DNA from 4 places in the Kitasatospora sp. NPDC101155 genome. Region 1 is predicted to be linked to each of the others. Evidence: riboswitches for the same ligand, from Rfam matches in the RefSeq annotation. Region 1 holds a riboswitch; each other region holds the start of a gene.
The links. Region 1 has a riboswitch for cyclic di-AMP ahead of ACIRYZ_RS30200 (M23 family metallopeptidase). Riboswitches for the same ligand answer to the same signal wherever they lie in the genome.
Positions count from the first base shown of each region.

Region 2: another riboswitch for cyclic di-AMP. It lies ahead of ACIRYZ_RS34220 (transglycosylase family protein); the one in region 1 lies ahead of ACIRYZ_RS30200 (M23 family metallopeptidase).
Region 3: another riboswitch for cyclic di-AMP. It lies ahead of ACIRYZ_RS05370 (NlpC/P60 family protein); the one in region 1 lies ahead of ACIRYZ_RS30200 (M23 family metallopeptidase).
Region 4: another riboswitch for cyclic di-AMP. It lies ahead of ACIRYZ_RS36140 (peptidoglycan DD-metalloendopeptidase family protein); the one in region 1 lies ahead of ACIRYZ_RS30200 (M23 family metallopeptidase).

Region 1 covers NZ_JBIWPN010000025.1:87,556-91,740, forward strand. The annotation lists gene ACIRYZ_RS30185 (TetR/AcrR family transcriptional regulator) at 128-709, opposite strand; gene ACIRYZ_RS30190 (alpha/beta fold hydrolase) at 756-1,580, opposite strand; gene ACIRYZ_RS30195 (YiaA/YiaB family inner membrane protein) at 1,676-1,966, opposite strand; cyclic di-AMP (ydaO/yuaA leader) riboswitch at 2,163-2,321, shown strand; gene ACIRYZ_RS30200 (M23 family metallopeptidase) at 2,334-3,182, shown strand; gene ACIRYZ_RS30205 (hypothetical protein) at 3,279-4,160, opposite strand.
Region 2 covers NZ_JBIWPN010000034.1:62,430-66,614, reverse strand. The annotation lists gene eno (phosphopyruvate hydratase) at 1-394, opposite strand, end outside; gene ACIRYZ_RS34220 (transglycosylase family protein) at 661-1,473, opposite strand; cyclic di-AMP (ydaO/yuaA leader) riboswitch at 1,478-1,644, opposite strand; gene ACIRYZ_RS34215 (cytochrome P450) at 1,855-3,144, opposite strand; gene ACIRYZ_RS34210 (SDR family NAD(P)-dependent oxidoreductase) at 3,412-3,837, shown strand; gene ACIRYZ_RS34205 (MazG family protein) at 3,860-4,185, opposite strand, start outside.
Region 3 covers NZ_JBIWPN010000003.1:141,638-145,822, forward strand. The annotation lists gene ACIRYZ_RS05360 (NYN domain-containing protein) at 1-234, shown strand, start outside; gene ACIRYZ_RS05365 (NlpC/P60 family protein) at 435-1,472, shown strand; cyclic di-AMP (ydaO/yuaA leader) riboswitch at 1,810-1,963, shown strand; gene ACIRYZ_RS05370 (NlpC/P60 family protein) at 1,974-3,131, shown strand; gene ACIRYZ_RS05375 (NlpC/P60 family protein) at 3,359-4,185, shown strand, end outside.
Region 4 covers NZ_JBIWPN010000040.1:35,502-39,686, reverse strand. The annotation lists gene ACIRYZ_RS36150 (DUF2470 domain-containing protein) at 1-295, shown strand, start outside; gene ACIRYZ_RS36145 (hypothetical protein) at 309-440, opposite strand; gene ACIRYZ_RS36140 (peptidoglycan DD-metalloendopeptidase family protein) at 623-1,591, opposite strand; cyclic di-AMP (ydaO/yuaA leader) riboswitch at 1,594-1,772, opposite strand; gene ACIRYZ_RS36135 (MFS transporter) at 2,085-3,623, shown strand; gene purB (adenylosuccinate lyase) at 3,631-4,185, opposite strand, start outside.

The sequences.
Region 1 (4,185 bases):
CACCAGTCAGCCCGCCACACTAGCCCGTCCACCCCCACCAACCTCCCAACCCCCACCCGCCCCGCACCAGAGCCCGGCCCTCCCGACTGCCGGCCGCCCTGCGCCAGAAGTCGGCGGGCCCGACTTCCTACTCCTCTTCCTCCGCCTTCGGCCAGGTGCGGAGGCCGGTGGTGAGGGTGGTGACGAGGCGGTCGTGGGTGGTGGTGAGGTCTTCGGCGAGTTGGAAGGCGCCGGTGATGGAGAGGGAGGCGAAGCCGTGGGCGAGGGAGCGGACGGTGCGGGCGGCGTGGATGGCCTCGGGGCCGTCGAGGCCGTAGGAGCGGAGGACGGCGATGATGACGCCGACGAGGCGGGTGGCCGCGCGGGTGAGGTCGTCGTCGGGTTGGGGGGCTTGGGGGAGGGCGGTGTAGCGGTGCGGGTGTTCGGTGGCGTAGGCCTGGTAGGCGCGAAGAACGGTCGTGACGGCGTCGTCGCCGCTGCGGCCGACCGCGGCCTCGGCGAGCCGGTCGGCCAGTTCCTCGGTGACCCGGACGGCGATCAGCCGGCGCAGTTCGGTCAGGCCTCCGCTGACGTGCTTGTAGAGGGAGGGGGTGGCGACTCCCGCGCGGGCGGCGACGGAGGCCAGGGTGAGGGCCTCGGCGCCCTGCTCGTCGATGAGGGCGAGGGCGTGGTCGACGACCTGGTCCGGGGTCAGTCCTACTCGGGGCATGGGTTCGGTTTCTCCGTACGGCTGCGGTTCGGTGGGCTCAGCGGGCTCAGGCGAGCTCGGCGAGGAAGGGCAGCAGGGCGTCCGCGACGGCCTGCGGGTTGTCGGCCATCGGGTAGTGGCCGGACCCCTTGATCATCACCTTCCGGGTGCCCAGCGCCGTGGCCTGCCGCTCGGCGACGGCCGCCGGGTCCGGGAAGTCGGGGTCCTTGCTGCCCATCAGGACGAGCGAGGGGCAGCGGACGGCCGCGCACCAGCCGATCGGCGCGGAGTCCCCGGTGACGTGTCCGCGGGTGGCGGTCTTGCGTCCGGGGGTGCGCAGGTCGGCGACCAGCCCGGCCACGTAGGTGTCGAGGTCGGCGGGTCGGGGGCCGGGGAAGGCCATCTTGCGCAGGTAGAAGCCCCAGACGGCCGGCCAGTGGACCATCGCGCTGCCCATGACGGCCATCACGCCGCGCATCAGGGCGTTGGCCCGGTGCTCGACGAAAGCGTCGATCAGCGCGATTCCGGCGACCCGCTGGGGCGCGTCCCCGGCGAGCTTGACCACGGTCGCCCCGGTGTAGGACTGCCCGACCAGGACGGCCCGCTCGATGCCGAGGTGGTCGAGCAGGGCGAGGGCGTCGGTGGCGACGGCGGCCGGGCTGTAGTCGTCCCAGACGATCGAGGACTCGCCGAAGCCGCGCACGTCCATGGTGATGACCCGGCGCCCGGCGGCGGTGAGCAGCGGGTGCAGGTGCCGGTAGGCGCGGCGGCTGTCGAGCATTCCGGGGAGCAGGACGACGGGGGTGCCGTCGCCCTGCCGGGTGTCGTCGAAGGCGATCCGGCCGCCGGGGACGTCGAGGTACTGGGTGCTCGGGGTGATGGTGCCGTTCACGGTGGTCCTCCACGGGGTCGGTGCTGCCGATAGCCATAAAGCTATGGCTAATAGCCGTAGCCGTCAACCCCTTTCCCCGGTGTCCCGGGAACGGCTCAGGCCCCCTCGACCCGGAACGGGTCGTGCTCGCTGAGCAGCTTCTCCAGTCGGGCCTGGTCGACCCGGGCGACAGTGTCCGAGGACTCCTGCCGGTCCCGGATCACCTTGGCCAGCGTGAAGGCGGAGGTGACGGTGTAGAGCAGGCCGATCCCGAGGAAGGCCCTGGTCCACCCGCCGACGGGCAGGCAGGCGACCCCGACGGCGAGGGTCGAGCCGGAGATCGCGAACGAGAGGACGGCCTGGACGAAGTACGCGGCCGTGGTGCGTGACTGCATCGGTGCGCTCATGCCGTCAGGATGCGGGAGCGCGGCCGGGCCGCACATGAGTAGGAGTACTCAGATGGGCCAGGCGAATGACGGTTCGTTCGTCGGCGTCCGACCGCCTGCTCCCCGGTCGTCCCGGACGGATGGCTTGGAATCAGGGCCTCCTAGGATTAACGTTTGATAACGCAGCGCGGTCGTCAATGCCGTACCCAGACGGCACCGTGCGCCGTCGCCTAATCCCGCCGACCGGCCTCCGGGCAGGTCAGGGAGCCGGGGAACCACGTTCCTTGGGGTGAATCGGCGGGGCCCCGGCCCGGCCGTAGGAGACCTTCCTGCTCCGAACCCGTCAGCTAACCCGGTAGGCGCGAAGGAAGGAAAGGAGCGCGCCCCCGTGGCGTCGACGCACACCCCGGCACACCCGGCCGGCCCCGCAGCCGGTACCCAGCTCCTCGACCACCCCGGCCCGGACGGAACCGAGTCGCTCGGCACCGACGACTTCGCCCCGGAGGCCGAGGCCAACCGCCACCGGATGCCGCGTCAGACCCGCGGGGCCTCCCCGCTGCTCGGCGTCACCGCCGTCGCCGCCACCCTGGGCGCCACCGGTTTCGCCTCCGCCACCCCGGCCGCCGCGCCCGCCGTCGAGGCCGCGGACGAGGCCCCGGTGACCCTCGCTGCCGACCCGGGCCTCGCGCTCGCCGCCCGCATCCAGCAGCAGGCCGACAGCCAGCGCACCGCCGCCGAGGAGAGCGCCCGTCTGGAGGCCGCGAAGGAGGCCGAGGCGAAGGCCGCCGCCAAGGAGGCCGACGCCAAGCGCGCCGCCGACGAGGCCGAGCGCGCCAAGGCCGCCGCCCTCACCCTGCCGGTGAAGGACTACAACCTCTCCGCCCACTACGGCCAGAGCGCCCGCTACTGGGCCCACCTGCACACCGGCCTGGACTTCGCCGCCGACACCGGCACCCCGGTCTACGCGGTGGGCCAGGGCACCATCACCTCGGCCGGCTGGTCCGGCGCGTACGGCTACCGGATCGTCGAGACCCTGCCCGACGGCACCGAGATCTGGTACTGCCACCTCTCCTCGATCATCAAGGGCTCCGGCGCGGTCGGTTCCGGCCAGCAGATCGGCAAGGTCGGCGCGACCGGCAACGTCACCGGCCCGCACCTGCACCTGGAGGTCCGCCCGGGCGGCGGCGCCCCGGTCGACCCGGAGACCTGGCTCCAGCAGCGCGGCCTCAACCCCTGACGGGAACCACCTGAACCCCTGACGGGAGCCCCCGACGAGAACCGGGGACCCTGACGCGACGCCCGAGGGCCCCGGATACCCGGGGCCCTCGGCCGTTCACTCCGCCGACTCCGCCGGCAGCTGCGCCAGGTAGGCGTCGATCTCCTCCGCCCCCGGCTCCGGCGCGAGCTCCGGGAACTCCTCCACCAGCAGCCGCGGCAGCCCCGGCACCGTCCACTCGCCGATCAGGTCGAGCGCCACCTCGGCCGCCGCCGTCTCGAACTCCCCGAAGTCCCCGGCCAGTTCGTCCGGCATCGGCCGCCCCAGCGCGTTCAGCTCGGCCAGGTTGCGGTAGCTGCGCCGCATCAGGCCCTGTTCCAGCAGCCGCCGCGCGCCGTCGGTGGCCATGCCGACCGACAGCACCCGGCCCGGTCCCCAGCCCTGCTCGTCCGGTTCGTCCAGCCAGCCGGTCGGCACCAGCGCCTCGAACCCGGCCAGCCGCTCCTCCTCGCCCAGCCCGGCGAAGCCGGCCAGCCAGTCCCGCACCGCCGCCTCGTCCGTGGTGTCCACCCCGTGGGCGTGCAGCAGCACCGCGTACAGCCGCGGCCAGGTGACCAGGTCGGCGCGGCGCAGCAGCCCGGCCGCGACCTCGCCCTGCCACTCGGCCTCGGCGTGCAGCCGCTCCTGGCGCTTGGCGTTGAGCCGCTTCGCCGCCCGCTGGTGGTCGACCAGCAGCCGTACGGCGTCGCCGTACGCGAGCGGGTCCGCTTCCGGGGCGGGTTGGACGTAGAGGTGGAGCCGCTCGTACAGCAGGTGCTCCACCGCGTTGGAGGTCAGTTCGGGCCAGCCGTCGTGCATCCTGCCCTCGCCCAGTTCCAGCAGCGCCAGCACCGTGCGCAGCGGCTCCTCGGCCACCGGCGCGCGGTCCTGCTCGGCCGCCCAGTCGAGCAGGTCGGCGGCCCTGGTGCGCGGGGCGAGCCGCAGGTCTTCGTCGTTCATGTTCCGAACGGTAGTCGTCGGACGG
Region 2 (4,185 bases), on a different contig from region 1:
GGAACAGCGGCAGGTCGCTGGCCTCGGAGGCGGCGTGCGCGACGGCCAGCGAGACGCCCAGGATGGCGTTGGCGCCGAGCGAGGACTTGTCGGGGGTGGCGTCCAGGTCGAGCATGGCCTGGTCGATCAGGCGCTGCTCGGTGGCGTCGTAGCCGACGAGCTCCGGGCCGATCTGCTCGATGACGGCCAGGACGGCCTTCTCGACGCCCTTGCCGAAGTAGCGGTTCTTGTCACCGTCGCGCAGCTCCAGCGCCTCGAAGGCGCCGGTCGAGGCACCCGACGGGACAGCGGCACGACCGGTGCTGCCGTCGTCGAGGCCGACCTCGACCTCGACCGTGGGGTTGCCGCGCGAGTCGAGGATCTCACGGGCTACGACGACATCGATGGACGGCACGAGGCATCTCCTTGCGGAAGCAGGGTCCGGCTGACGGTGGTGCTGTCAGCGGGACGATTGCGGAGTCGTTACGACCCAGAGCCTAACCGCCCGGGCTCCCGGGGCCACGTTGGCCTCGGTCCCGTCTCAGCGTGTGGCCCTGCTACCCCCCGGTAGTTCACCTGCTTGTCCCAGTCTGTCCCCCCGGCGCGGACGAATGCGGACGAAGGGGGCCGGGCGCGGCCCCCTTCGTCCCCGGGGTGTTGTTCGAGGTCCTACGGACCGGTTCAGCTGAGGTGCAGGATCTGGCCGGGCATGATCAGGTTCGGGTCCCCGCCGACCGTGCCGCGGTTGCCGTCGTACAGCGCCTGCCAGCCGCCGGACACGCCCTGGGCGGCGGCGATGCTCGACAGGGTGTCACCGGAGTGGACGGTGTAGTCGTGGCCGGCAGGGGCGGCCTGGGCCGGCTGGGCGGCACGCGGGGCGGCGTGCTTCGGAACGTACTGCTGGACCGGCTGCTCCGCGGGCGTTTCGGCCTGCTTCGGGGCGGCGTGCTTCGGTGCGTACGGCTGGGCGGGCTTCGCGTCCGCCTTGGGGGTCTGCTGCTTCGGAGCCTGCTGCTTCGGGGTCTGCTGCTTGGGCGTCTGCTGCTTGGGCGTCTGCTGCTGGGGGGCGGACTGCGGCTTGGCGTCCGAGGAGGTGTCGACCGCGGCCGGGGCACCGCCCTTGCTCAGGCCCGCCTTGACGGAGCAGACCGGCCAGGCGCCCGGGCCCTGGGAGGCCAGCACCTTCTCGGCGACCGATATCTGCTGGCCCTTGCTGGCCTGGTTGGCCTGCGGCGCGTAGGCGGTGCCGCCGTACGCCTTCCAGGTGCTGGAGGTGAACTGCAGGCCGCCGTAGAAGCCGTTGCCGGTGTTGATGCTCCAGTCGCCGCCGCTCTCGCACTGGGCGACGGAGTCCCAGGCGGAGGCCGGGGCGGCGGAGGCGCCGGTGGCGGCGAGGAGCGGCATCGCGAGTCCGACGCCGGCCACACCGGCGACGGCGATGGCCTTCTCGGCCTGGGTGCGACGACGGTGACGGCCAGTTCCAACGAACAGCATGAAGGGTCCCTCTCCGCACGCCTGCGAGGTGAGCTGTCGGGTTCGGACCGGGAGGTGGCCCGGCCGCCGTGCGCGGAAACGTTCCGCTCGGGCGGCTTCACCCCAAGCCGTGGAGGACGGCAACAAACCTGGTTCCCCCGCCCCTGCCCAAGGGTCTGGTCGGTTTCCCGTGGCGCGGCGGGCAGGATTCGGCGTTCCGCGCACGAGGTCCGCAGCTGCGAACTCCAGGGAGACTAGACAGATCCTCAGACCAATCACAAGCTCATATCGTCGACATCACACCGGAATTACGGCACGTGACCAATCGCCTACCAACTGCGCCCGTTTGTCCGGATTGATGGGCGTTCACACCGTCATCAGGAGCGTGTCGACGACGCCCAGTCAGCGTGTCGGAGCCTCAGGAAGGGCATGCGGAGACCGGATCTCGGGACTGAATTCGACCGGAAGTTCGCGCAATCCACGCATGATCAGGCCACCTCGCCAGCGGAGATTCTCCGGAGTTTCGGCCAGTCGCAGATCGGGAAGTCGGGAAAGCAGCGTGGCCAGCGCGGCACGTCCTTCGAGCCGGGCCAGCGGGGCGCCGATGCAGTAGTGGATGCCGTGCCCGAACCCCAGGTGGGGATTGTCGGTTCGGGCCAGGTCGAGGGTGTTCTCGTCCGCGAACCGGTCCGGGTCGCGGTCCGCCGCCGCCAGTACCACCAGCACCGGATCGCCCACCGGGATGTCCACCCCGCCGATGGTCAGCGGCCTGGTCGCGAACCGCCAGGTCGCCAGCTCCACCGGCCCGTCGTAGCGCAGGAGTTCCTCGATCCCGGTCTCCAGCAGCGCGGTCTCCCCGCGCACCACCGACTCCTGCAGCAGCGCCCGCTGCCCCGGGTTGCGCAGCAGCGCGTACGTCCCGTTGCCGATCAGGTTGACGGTCGTCTCGAAACCGGCGAACAGCAGGATGAAGGCCATCGCGGCCGCCTCGTTCTCGGTCAGGTGCTCGCCGTGGTCACTGGCCCTGATCAGGCCGGAGATCAGGTCGTCACCGAGATCGGCCCGCTTGCGGTGGATCAGCTCCAGCAGGTACGCCCGCATCCGCTTCACCGCCCGCCCCACGCCCCCGCGTTGGCCCCCACCATGTCGGATCATCATCCCGGCCCAGTCGCGGAAGTCGTCCTGGTCCTCGGCCGGCACGCCCAGCATGTCGCAGATCGCGTAGATGGGGAGCGGGAAGGCGAACTCGTGGATCAGGTCCGCCGAGCCGCGCTGCGCGAAGCCGTCGATCAGCCGGTCGGTGAGCTGCTGCACCCGCGGCTCGAACTCGGCCACCCGGCGCGGTGTGAACGCCTTGGACACCAGTCGGCGCAGCCGGGTGTGGTCCGGCGGGTCGATGTTCAGCAGGTGGGTCATCAGGTCCGCCTGCCGCTCCCCCGGGATGCCCACCCGGCCGGTGCGGTGCGCCTGCTCGCTGTGGTGCGCCGGGTTCTTCGACAGCCGGCTGTCCGCCAGCGCCTGGCGTGCGTCCGCGTACCGCGTCACCAGCCAGGCCTCCACGCCGCTCGGCAGCCTGGTGCGGTGCACCGGGGCGTGCTCGCGCAGCCAGGCGTAGGCCGGGTACGGGTCGGCGGCGAACTCCCAGGTGAAGAGCTGCGGGGCGGGCTGGGCGGCGTCGGACTGAGCAGGCATGGGTCGACCGTAGCTGCTGGGTCGGGCGCGTCCCGACCGTTCCCGACCGTCAACACGTCGCGAACGGCGCGCGAGCGGGTCGCCAACGCTCCGTGGACGGCCGGTGGACGGTCCGTGGACAGCTCTTGGACAGCTCTTGGCCAGGTGGCAGGCGTGAGTCTGGTCACCTGCGGGGTAATCCCTGTTGCGGAGGGTCAGGTCGTGCCTACGATCCTCCGCAGTATGCGTGGGCGCCGGTGCGGTGTCGCCCACAGGGAGGAGCAGACCATGCGGGTCAGCGGGGCAGTCGTCGTCATCGCGGTACTCGACGGCGGTTCGGGAGCCGGCCTCGCCCGCCGGTTCACCGCGGCCGGCGCCGCCGGGATGCTGATCGCCGACACCCACGTCGGTGTCGCCGAGGACCTCGCCGCCGAACTCGACCGGCCGGGCTGCCCCGTCGTCGGCGTCGGCGCCGACATCCGCCGCCCCAGCGACGTCGCCGCCCTGGTCGACACCGCCGAGAAGCACCTCGGGCCGATCGACCTCTTCTGCGTCGCCGGCCCGAACGGCGAGCGGATCGTCTCCCTCGCCGACCTTCCCGACCACCTCGACCTGGAGCGCCTCGCCGAACTCCTCGCCCTGGTCGGCGAGGCCATCGGCGAACTCGTCCCGCCGCAGCGGCGCCCGACCGGGCACACCGCCACGGCGGCCTGAGCCGCTACTCCGGCCTCAGCCGTTACTCCGGCTTGAGCCCCTCGGCCGCGCGCACCGCGTTCCGGTAGCCCCGCGCGGCCGAGCGCAGCGCCGCGTCCACGTCCACCCCGGCGTCGTGCGCCCGCTGCACCACCGCCAGCAGCAACCGGCCCGCCGACTCCGCGGTCAGCTCCGCCGGCAGCTCGTACGGCTCGTCCGGCACGCCCTCGAACCCCGCCCGGCGCACCCGGGACACCAGCTTCGCCGCGTACGCCAGCGCCGGCAGCCCGGCCGGCACGCCGTCCAGCACCGACTCCCGGTCCGCCTTCTCCGCCGCCTTCAGCTGCTCCCAGTTCGCCTCCACCTCGG
Region 3 (4,185 bases), on a different contig from region 1:
GGGCAGGACCTGGACGTTCCGGTGATCATGGCGCCACCGCGCGGGGTTCGGGTACGGTTCAGTCGGACCGGGGAGACCGCGGACGAGCTGATCCGTCGTCTGGTGCGGGCCGAGCCGCAGGGCCGTCCGGTGGTGGTGGTGTCCACCGACCGGGAGGTCGCGGAGGGCGTGCGGAAGGCGGGCGCGCGCCCGGTGGCCTCGGTGCTGCTGCTGAACCGGCTGGCCCGGCCCTGACCTCGGGTCGGACGGTGTGAAGTCCGGGCAGTGTCCGTTTTGCGAGGGTGTGCGGATCCCGTGAAGTCAGCGTGGGGGCCGGAGTTCACGCCTTCGGGGGAGTGGCAAAACGGATAGATCTTCACTAGGGTCTGGCGTCAAACCTATTTTCCGGAATCTCATCCGATCAGGTGAGTCCGATGGAAGAAGGAGCCGGTCCCTTGGCCTCCCACCGCCGTCCCAAGCAGCCGAGCCGCGCGCGGGTCTCCGTGCTCACCGCTGCCGCTGCGACCGCGGTCGCCCTCTCCGCCCAGGTGGGCGCGCACGCGGCGCCGCAGCCGAGCAAGGACGACGTCAAGGCGCAGATCGACCAGCTCCAGCAGGAGCAGGAGCAGGCGGCGGAGAAGTACAACGGCGCCAAGGAGCGGGCGGACCAGCTCCGCAAGCAGGCCGACCAGCTGCAGGACCAGGTGGCCCGCAGCCAGGACCAGATGACCCAGCTGCAGACGGGTCTGGCCGAGGTGGCGGGCGACCAGTACCGCACCGGCGGCATCGACCCGTCCGTCCAGCTGATGCTCTCCTCCGACCCGTCCGGCTACCTGGAGAAGGCCTCCAGCGTCCAGCAGGCCAGCGCCAGCCAGACCGAGGCGCTCAAGGGCCTGCTCGACCAGCAGCGCCGGCTGGACCAGGAGAAGGCCGAGGCCGCCGCCGTCCTGTCCTCGCTGGACTCCACCACCAAGGACCTGAACCAGGCGAAGTCGGACGTCAACCAGAAGCTGAAGGCCGCCCAGGACCTGCTGAACTCGCTCAGCGCCGCCGACCGCGCCGCGCTGAAGGCCCAGCAGCAGCAGGACGACCGCGCCTCGCGCGGCACCGCCCGGGTCGACCTCAGCAGCCTGCCGCCGGCCAGCGGCTACGCGGCCGTGGCCGTCGCCAAGGCGATGAGCAAGCAGGGCTCGCCGTACGTCTGGGGCGCCACCGGGTCGAGCACCTTCGACTGCTCGGGCCTGATGGTCTGGTCGTACGCCCAGGCCGGCGTCTCGCTGCCGCGCACCTCGCAGGAGCAGGGCGACGTCGGCACCCGGGTGCCCTCGCTGGACCAGGCCCAGCCGGGCGACCTGGTGATCTACGGCAGCGACCGGCACCACGTCGGGATGTACATCGGCAACGGCATGGTGGTCCACGCGCCGCACACCGGTGACGTGGTGAAGGTGATGAAGGCCGACGCGATGCCGATCAACACGATCCGCCGGGTCTGACGCCCCGACACGCCCGAAAGTCCGGGTTCCGGCCCTGTGATCCGCGCCACCCTCCTACCGGGGGTGGCGCTTCGGGCTTGTCTGTTCCGTGGTCGGCCGGCGGGACCCGATCAGCTTTGCGTGCGGTGGCGATCACCATCGGTCATTTTCACAAAAGAACACGGGCAATCTTCCGTCTTTTTTCTGACAAGGATTTGAACGGATCACGGTTCAGTTACTAGGGTCGTGCCCCGAACCACCGACTGTCGATCACCCAGCCTGGGTGGCGGCGGTGGTTACCGTCGAGTTCGCGAAACAGCGGGGCAGGTCGAAGCGACTGTCCGACAGGGGAGCCCAGTGGTCGGGGGTGCTGCGGAGCGGAGCCGGGGAACCACGTTCCTCCGGGGTGAATCGACGCCAGGTCGGCCGGTGGAACGGCCGTGAGGCGTCGTAGGGCATGCTTCCGGCCCGAACCCGTCAGCTCACCCGGTAGGCGGCCGTAGGAAGAAGGAGTCCGCCTTCGTGGCGTCCCATCGTCGTCCCAAGCCCGCCAGCCGCGCCCGTGTCTCGATCCTGACCGGTGTCGCCGCGGCAGCCGTCGCCCTCTCCGCGCAGTCCGGCGCGCACGCCGACCCGCAGCCGACCAAGGACCAGGTCAAGGAGCAGGTCGACCAGCTCAACGGGCAGGCCGAGCAGGCGACCGAGAAGTACAACGCCGCCCAGGAGAAGCAGCAGGCCCTGGAGAAGCAGGTCTCCGGCCTGCAGGACCAGGTGGCCCGGCAGCAGGCCCAGGTGACCGACATGCAGGGCGGGCTCGCCGAGATCGCCGGGGAGCAGTACCGCAACGGCGGCATATCCCCGACCGTCCAGCTGATGCTCTCCACCAGCCCGGACAACTTCCTCAACCAGGCCGGTGCGCTCAACCAGGCCGGTGACACCCAGAAGAACCAGCTGAAGCAGCTCCAGGAGGAGCAGCGCAAGCTCGACCAGGACCGCACCGAGGCCCAGGGCAAGCTCGCCGAGCTGGAGTCCACCACCCAGCAGCTGAAGACCTCCAAGGAGGAGGTCCAGAACAAGCTGAAGGCCGCGCAGGACCTGCTCAACACCCTGACCGAGCAGGAGCGCCAGGCGATCCGTCAGGCCGAGGAGAAGGCCGCGGCCGACGCCAAGGCCCAGGCCGACGCCGCCGCGAAGGCTGCCGCCCAGCAGCAGGCCGCCGCCGACCGTGCCTCGCGCGACAGCGGCCGCACCGACATCAGCTCGGGTTCGGGCTCCTCGGGTTCCGCCACCTCCTCCTCGCCGGTTGCCAAGCCGGTCGCCCCCGGCAGCTCGCACGGTGCCGCCGCGCTGGCCGCCGCCGCGAGCAAGGTCGGCAGCCCGTACGTGTGGGGTGCCACCGGCCCGGGCTCCTTCGACTGCTCCGGCCTGATGGTCTGGGCGTTCAACCAGGTCGGCGTGTCGCTGCCGCGCACCTCGCAGGAGCAGGCCGGCGCCGGCACCCGGATCGGCTCGGACATCTCCCAGGCCCAGCCCGGCGACCTGCTGATCTTCTTCAGCGACGCCCACCACGTCGGCATCTACGCGGGCAACGGCCAGGTGCTGCACGCGCCCAAGCCGGGCGCCTCGGTTCGCTACGAGGCGGTCTCCAACATGCCGCTGGCCTCCATCGTGCGGGTCTGATCCCCGCCCAGGCCGTTTCGGGCCCGGTCCTCCACCGCGGAGGGCCGGGCCTGCGGCTTTTCCGGCGGCTCGGGCGGATGTCCGATTAGGGGTCAAATATTCGGGTTGGGAGGGGTTTGGACTCGCTTGCCCGGACTCGCTAACGTCTGCCACCGGACTCCCGCTCGACGGCCGCCCATTGGGGCGCGGCCGCGGGGCCGCGCCGCAGGATTGGAGCCGCTGCCGCCATGTCCGTGCACCGTCGTTCCCAACTGCTCGCCCGTGCGCTGGTGCTGACCGCGGCCGCCACCACGGCCCTGAGTGTGACGGCCGGCGGCAGCGCCCAGGCCGCTCCCGGCGCACCGGGCACGCCCGACCTCAGAGACGTCAAGGCGCAGGTCGAGCAGCTGTACGACGAGGCCGAGCGGGCGTCCGAGAAGTGCAACGCCGCGCAGGAGGCGCAGAAGCGGCTCCAGAGCGAGACTGCGCTCCTGCAGGGCGAGGTCGCCGCCGGCCAGGACCAGCTCAACCAGCTGCGCGGGGACCTCGCGACCGTGGCCGGGGCGCAGTACCGCGGCGGCGGGATGACCCAGACCGCCCAGCTGATGCTCTCCAGTGACCCCGAGTCCTACCTCGCCCGCGCCCGCACCCTCGGGCAGGCCGCCGAGCGGCAGCGGGAGACGCTGCACGAGCTGGCCAGCCGTCAGCGCAGGCTCGACCAGCGCCGCACCGAGACCGCGGGCAAGCTCGCCGAACTGGACCAGGCCCGGCGCTCGCTGGCCGAGAACAAGCAGCAGATCCAGCAGCGGCTGGCCAAGGCCCAGAAGCTGCTCAACAGCCTGGGCGCGGCCGAGCGGGCCCGGATGCTCGTCCAGGACGCCAACGACGCCGAGCGGCGCGCCACCCGCGGCACCGACCGGCTGGACCTCGGCACCACCCCGGCCGCCTCCGAGCGCGGGGCAGCCGCGCTGGCCGCCGCGGTGCGGATGATCGGCTCGCCGTACGTCTACGGATCCACCGGGCCCCGCGCCTTCGACTGCTCCGGTCTGATGTACTACAGCTGGCGGCAGGCCGG
Region 4 (4,185 bases), on a different contig from region 1:
CGACCCGCTGGCCCGGCACGAGGCCGCGCTGCTCACCCACCTGGCCGACGAGCACGCCGACGCCCTCGACCTGCTCACCGGCCTGCTCGACCCGGCCCTGCTCGCCGGGCACCCGGACATCCGCCCGCTCGCCCTCGACCGCTACGGCCTGGTACTGCGTCTGGACCACCCGCACGGCCACCGCGACGTCCGCCTGGTCTTCCCCGAACCCGCCGGCGACACCGAGGACTTCGGGCACCGGATGCACGAGCTGCTGGCCGCCGCCGAGCACGGCCTGCCCGTCCGCCGGAACTGACCGCGCCCGGGCGTCACCGCTCGACGGCGTCCTCCAGCACGATCCGCCCCATCCGCGCGTACCGCTCCGGCCGCCGGCGCCGGCGCGATCCCGACCACTCGAACTCCCCCGGAGCCGCGAACGGCAACGGCCGGCCCGGCTCCACGAGGGGTCCTCGCGAAGCCGGGCCGGCCCTGGGCGTGTCCCGCGCCCATGTCCACCGGTGCGGCGATCACCCGGTCGAGCGGTCACCCGACATGACCATCCCGGGCGGTCGATTCGCCCCGCACCAGCGGTGGTTCCTGAAACCCGCGGTCAGCGCGGGGTCCGAACAGGGTCTGCGCAGCGTCAGAGCGCGACGCCGTGCGCCCGCAGGTAGGCGACCGGGTTGATGTCCGAGCCGTACTCCGACCCGGTGCGGATCTCGAAGTGCAGGTGCGGGCCGGTCACGTTGCCGGTGGCGCCGGAGAGGCCGAGCCGCTGGCCGACGGTGACGGTCTGACCGATCTTCACACCGACCACGGAGAGGTGCGCGTACTGGGCGTACCTGCCGTCGGCGAGCCTGATCTCGACCTGGTTGCCGTAGGCACCACCGTTGCCGGCCTTCACCACGACACCGTTGGCGACCGCGCGCACCGGAGTGCCGGTGGAGGCGACGAAGTCCTGGCCGGTGTGGTGGCCGGAGGCCCACATCGAGCCGGCCACGCCGTAGGCCTCGCCCGGCACCGGGTTGGCCAGCGGAGCGACATAGCCGACGGTGGCGGCGACCGGGGCGGCGGTGACGGCCTTGGCCGGAGCGGCGTTCTGAATCTGGGTCTGGACCTGGACGCCCGGCTTGGCGACCTCGGTCTGAACCTGCACCTGAGCGTCTGCGGCAGCGGCGGCGCTCTGGGTGACCGGGGCAGCCGGAGCGGCCGGGGCCGCGGGCTCGGCCGGAGCGACCGGCTCGGCGGCCGCGTCGGCGTGGGCCGCGAGCGACAGCCACTGACCCGGGAAGATCAGGTTCGGGTCGGCGCCGACCACCGAGCGGTTCTGCTCGTACAGCGCGGGCCAGCCGCCCTCGACGTTCCGGGCGTCGGCGATCCTGGACAGGCTGTCGCCGCCGACGACGAGGTAGCCGTCGTGGGCGGCGGCCGGGGCGGCCGACACGGCGTCCACGGCGGCGGCGTGCTGCGCGACCGAGGCGGCCGGGGCATTGTGGGCCTGGGCACTCATCGTGGTCACGAGCGGCAGGGCGAAGGAGACACCGGTGACGGCGACGGCGATGCCGATGCGGGCGGCGCGGGGCACGGCGATACGACGAGCCTGAGCAGGCATGGGATTCCTCTCCGACGCCTGCGAGGTGAGCTGTCGGGTTCGGGCTGGAGCTGCCCGGCCGCATGCGCGGCTTCACCCCAAGCCGGTCCTGGACGTTCGCGCTGAACAGCGCGGACTCCGGTCCGGCGACTTACCTGTGGGTCCCCCGCTCCTGCCGTGCAGAGCTCAGTTCGAACCACTGGGCAGCGGCAGGACTCGGCGTTCCACCCGGTGGGTCCACCCAGGCTGGCTGGGTGGTCGCTGAACTAAAACCCATCCGTTCGGGTGAAGCAATGTCGATCTCTTGAACCAGCGACAACCCCCCGCGGCGCGGTCACCCTCCGCATGGCCCGCCGTACGGTGCGTACACAATCCATTCACTCGACGCCACTGATCCACGACGCTGCGCCGACCTCGGTGGCCCAGTGCGACCGTCCGCTCACGCACTGCCCACCCCGGACACACCGCCCGGTGACCCTTGTCACGTGCACCCTGCCGGGCGCAGGATCAGGCCGTGGCCACCTCAACGGCCGGCACCCTGCGCCTGGGCACCGCGCAGGGCCGCTGGGTTCTCCTGGCAACGGTGCTCGGTTCCAGCATGGCGATGCTCGACGGCACCGTGGTGAACGTCGCCCTGCCCCGGATCGGCGCCGACCTCGGCGCCTCCCTGGCGTCCCTGCAATGGACGCTGAACGCCTATCTGCTCACGCTGGCGGGCCTGATCCTGCTCGGCGGCGCGCTCGGCGACCGGTACGGACGGCGCAAGGTCTTCCTGATCGGCGTGGTCTGGTTCGCCGCCGCCTCCGCGGCCTGCGCCGTCGCCCCGAACATCAACGTGCTGATCGCCGCCCGCGCCGTCCAGGGCATCGGCGGGGCGCTGCTCACCCCCGGCTCGCTCGCCATGCTCCAGGCCGTCTTCCATCCTGACGACCGCTCGGCGGCGGTGGGCCTGTGGTCCGGTCTCGGCGGGGTGTCCGCGGCCATCGGCCCCTTCCTCGGCGGCTGGCTGGTGGATGGCCCCGGCTGGCGCTGGATCTTCCTGCTGAACCTGCCGCTGGCCGCCGCCGTGATCGCGGTCACCTCCCGCTACGTCCCGGAGAGCCGCGACGAGTCCGCCTCCGGCCGCTTCGACGTGCCCGGCGCGCTGCTCGCCGCACTCGCCCTCGGCGCGATCACCTACGCGCTCACCGCCGCCGGGGAGGGCCTGTCCCCCGCCGTCTGGCTCACCGGCGCGATCGGCCTGCTGCTCGGCGCCGCCTTCGTCGCCGTCGAGCGCCGCGCACCCGATCCGATGCTGCCGCTCGGACTGTTCTCGTCCCGGCTGTTCACCGCCGTGAACCTGGTCACCCTCTGCGTCTACGCGGCCTTCAGTGGGGTGTTCTTCCTGCTGGTGGTCCAGCTGCAGATCGTGTCCGGCTTCTCGCCCCTGGTCTCCGGCTTCGCCCTGGTGCCGATCACGGTGCTGATGCTGACCCTGTCGGCGCGCGCCGGCCGCCTCGGCAAACGGATCGGCCCGCGCATCCCGCTCACCGTCGGCCCGCTGCTCTGCGCCGCCGGGGTGCTGCTGATGCTGCGCACCGGCCCCGGCTCCTCCTACTGGGCGGACGTGCTGCCCGCCGTCGCGGTGATGGGCAGCGGGATGGCCCTGCTGGTCGCACCGCTGACCGCGACGGTGCTGGCCGCCGTCGATGTACGGCACGCGGGCATCGCCAGCGGCGTCAACAACGCCGCCGCCCGCGCGGCCGGCCTGCTCGCGGTGGCCGCCCTCCCGGCGCTGGCCGGCCTGAGCGGCGATGCCTACCGGGTGCCGTCCTCGGTGGACTCCGCCTTCCACACCGCGATGCTGATCTGCGCGGGTCTGCTGGTCGGCGGCGGGCTGATCGCCTTCGCCACCGTCCGGGGCAACGTGCTCGCCCCCCAGGAGCACCCGGTGGCCGAGCCGAACTGCGACTGGCCCTGCGCCACCACCACCCCGCCGCTCGACCCCGGACACACCAAGACGCCCGAGGGCCCCGCCACCGGAACGGTGGCAGGGCCCTCGTCGGACAACTGACGAAGCGTCAGAGGATGTCGGCCGGAGCGTACTTGGCCGCCTCCGGGTAGGCCGCCGCGACGGCCTCCACCAGGCGGACCACCTCGGCGACCTGCGCCCCGGCCGCACCGGTGAACGACAGCTTGTCGGCCAGCAGCGCGTCCAGCGCGGCCCGGTCCAGCGGGATCCGCTCGTCGGCGGCCAGCCGGTCCAGCAGCTCGTTCTCCCGGGCGCCCGCGCGCATGGCCAGCGCGGAGGCGACGGCGTGCTCCTTGATGACCTCGTGCCCGGTCTCCCGGCCGACGCCCGCGCGCACCGCGCCCATCAGCACCTTGGTGGTGGCCAGGAACGGCAGGTAGCGGTCCAGCTCGGCCTCGACCACGGCCGGGAAGGCGCCGAACTCGTCGAGGACGGTCAGGAAGGTCTCCAGCAGGCCGTCGAAGGCGAAGAAGGCGTCCGGCAGCGCGACCCGGCGCACCACCGAGCAGGAGACGTCGCCCTCGTTCCACTGGTCGCCGGCCAGCTCGCCGGTCATCGAGGCGTAGCCGCGCAGGATCACGGCCAGGCCGTTGACACGCTCGCA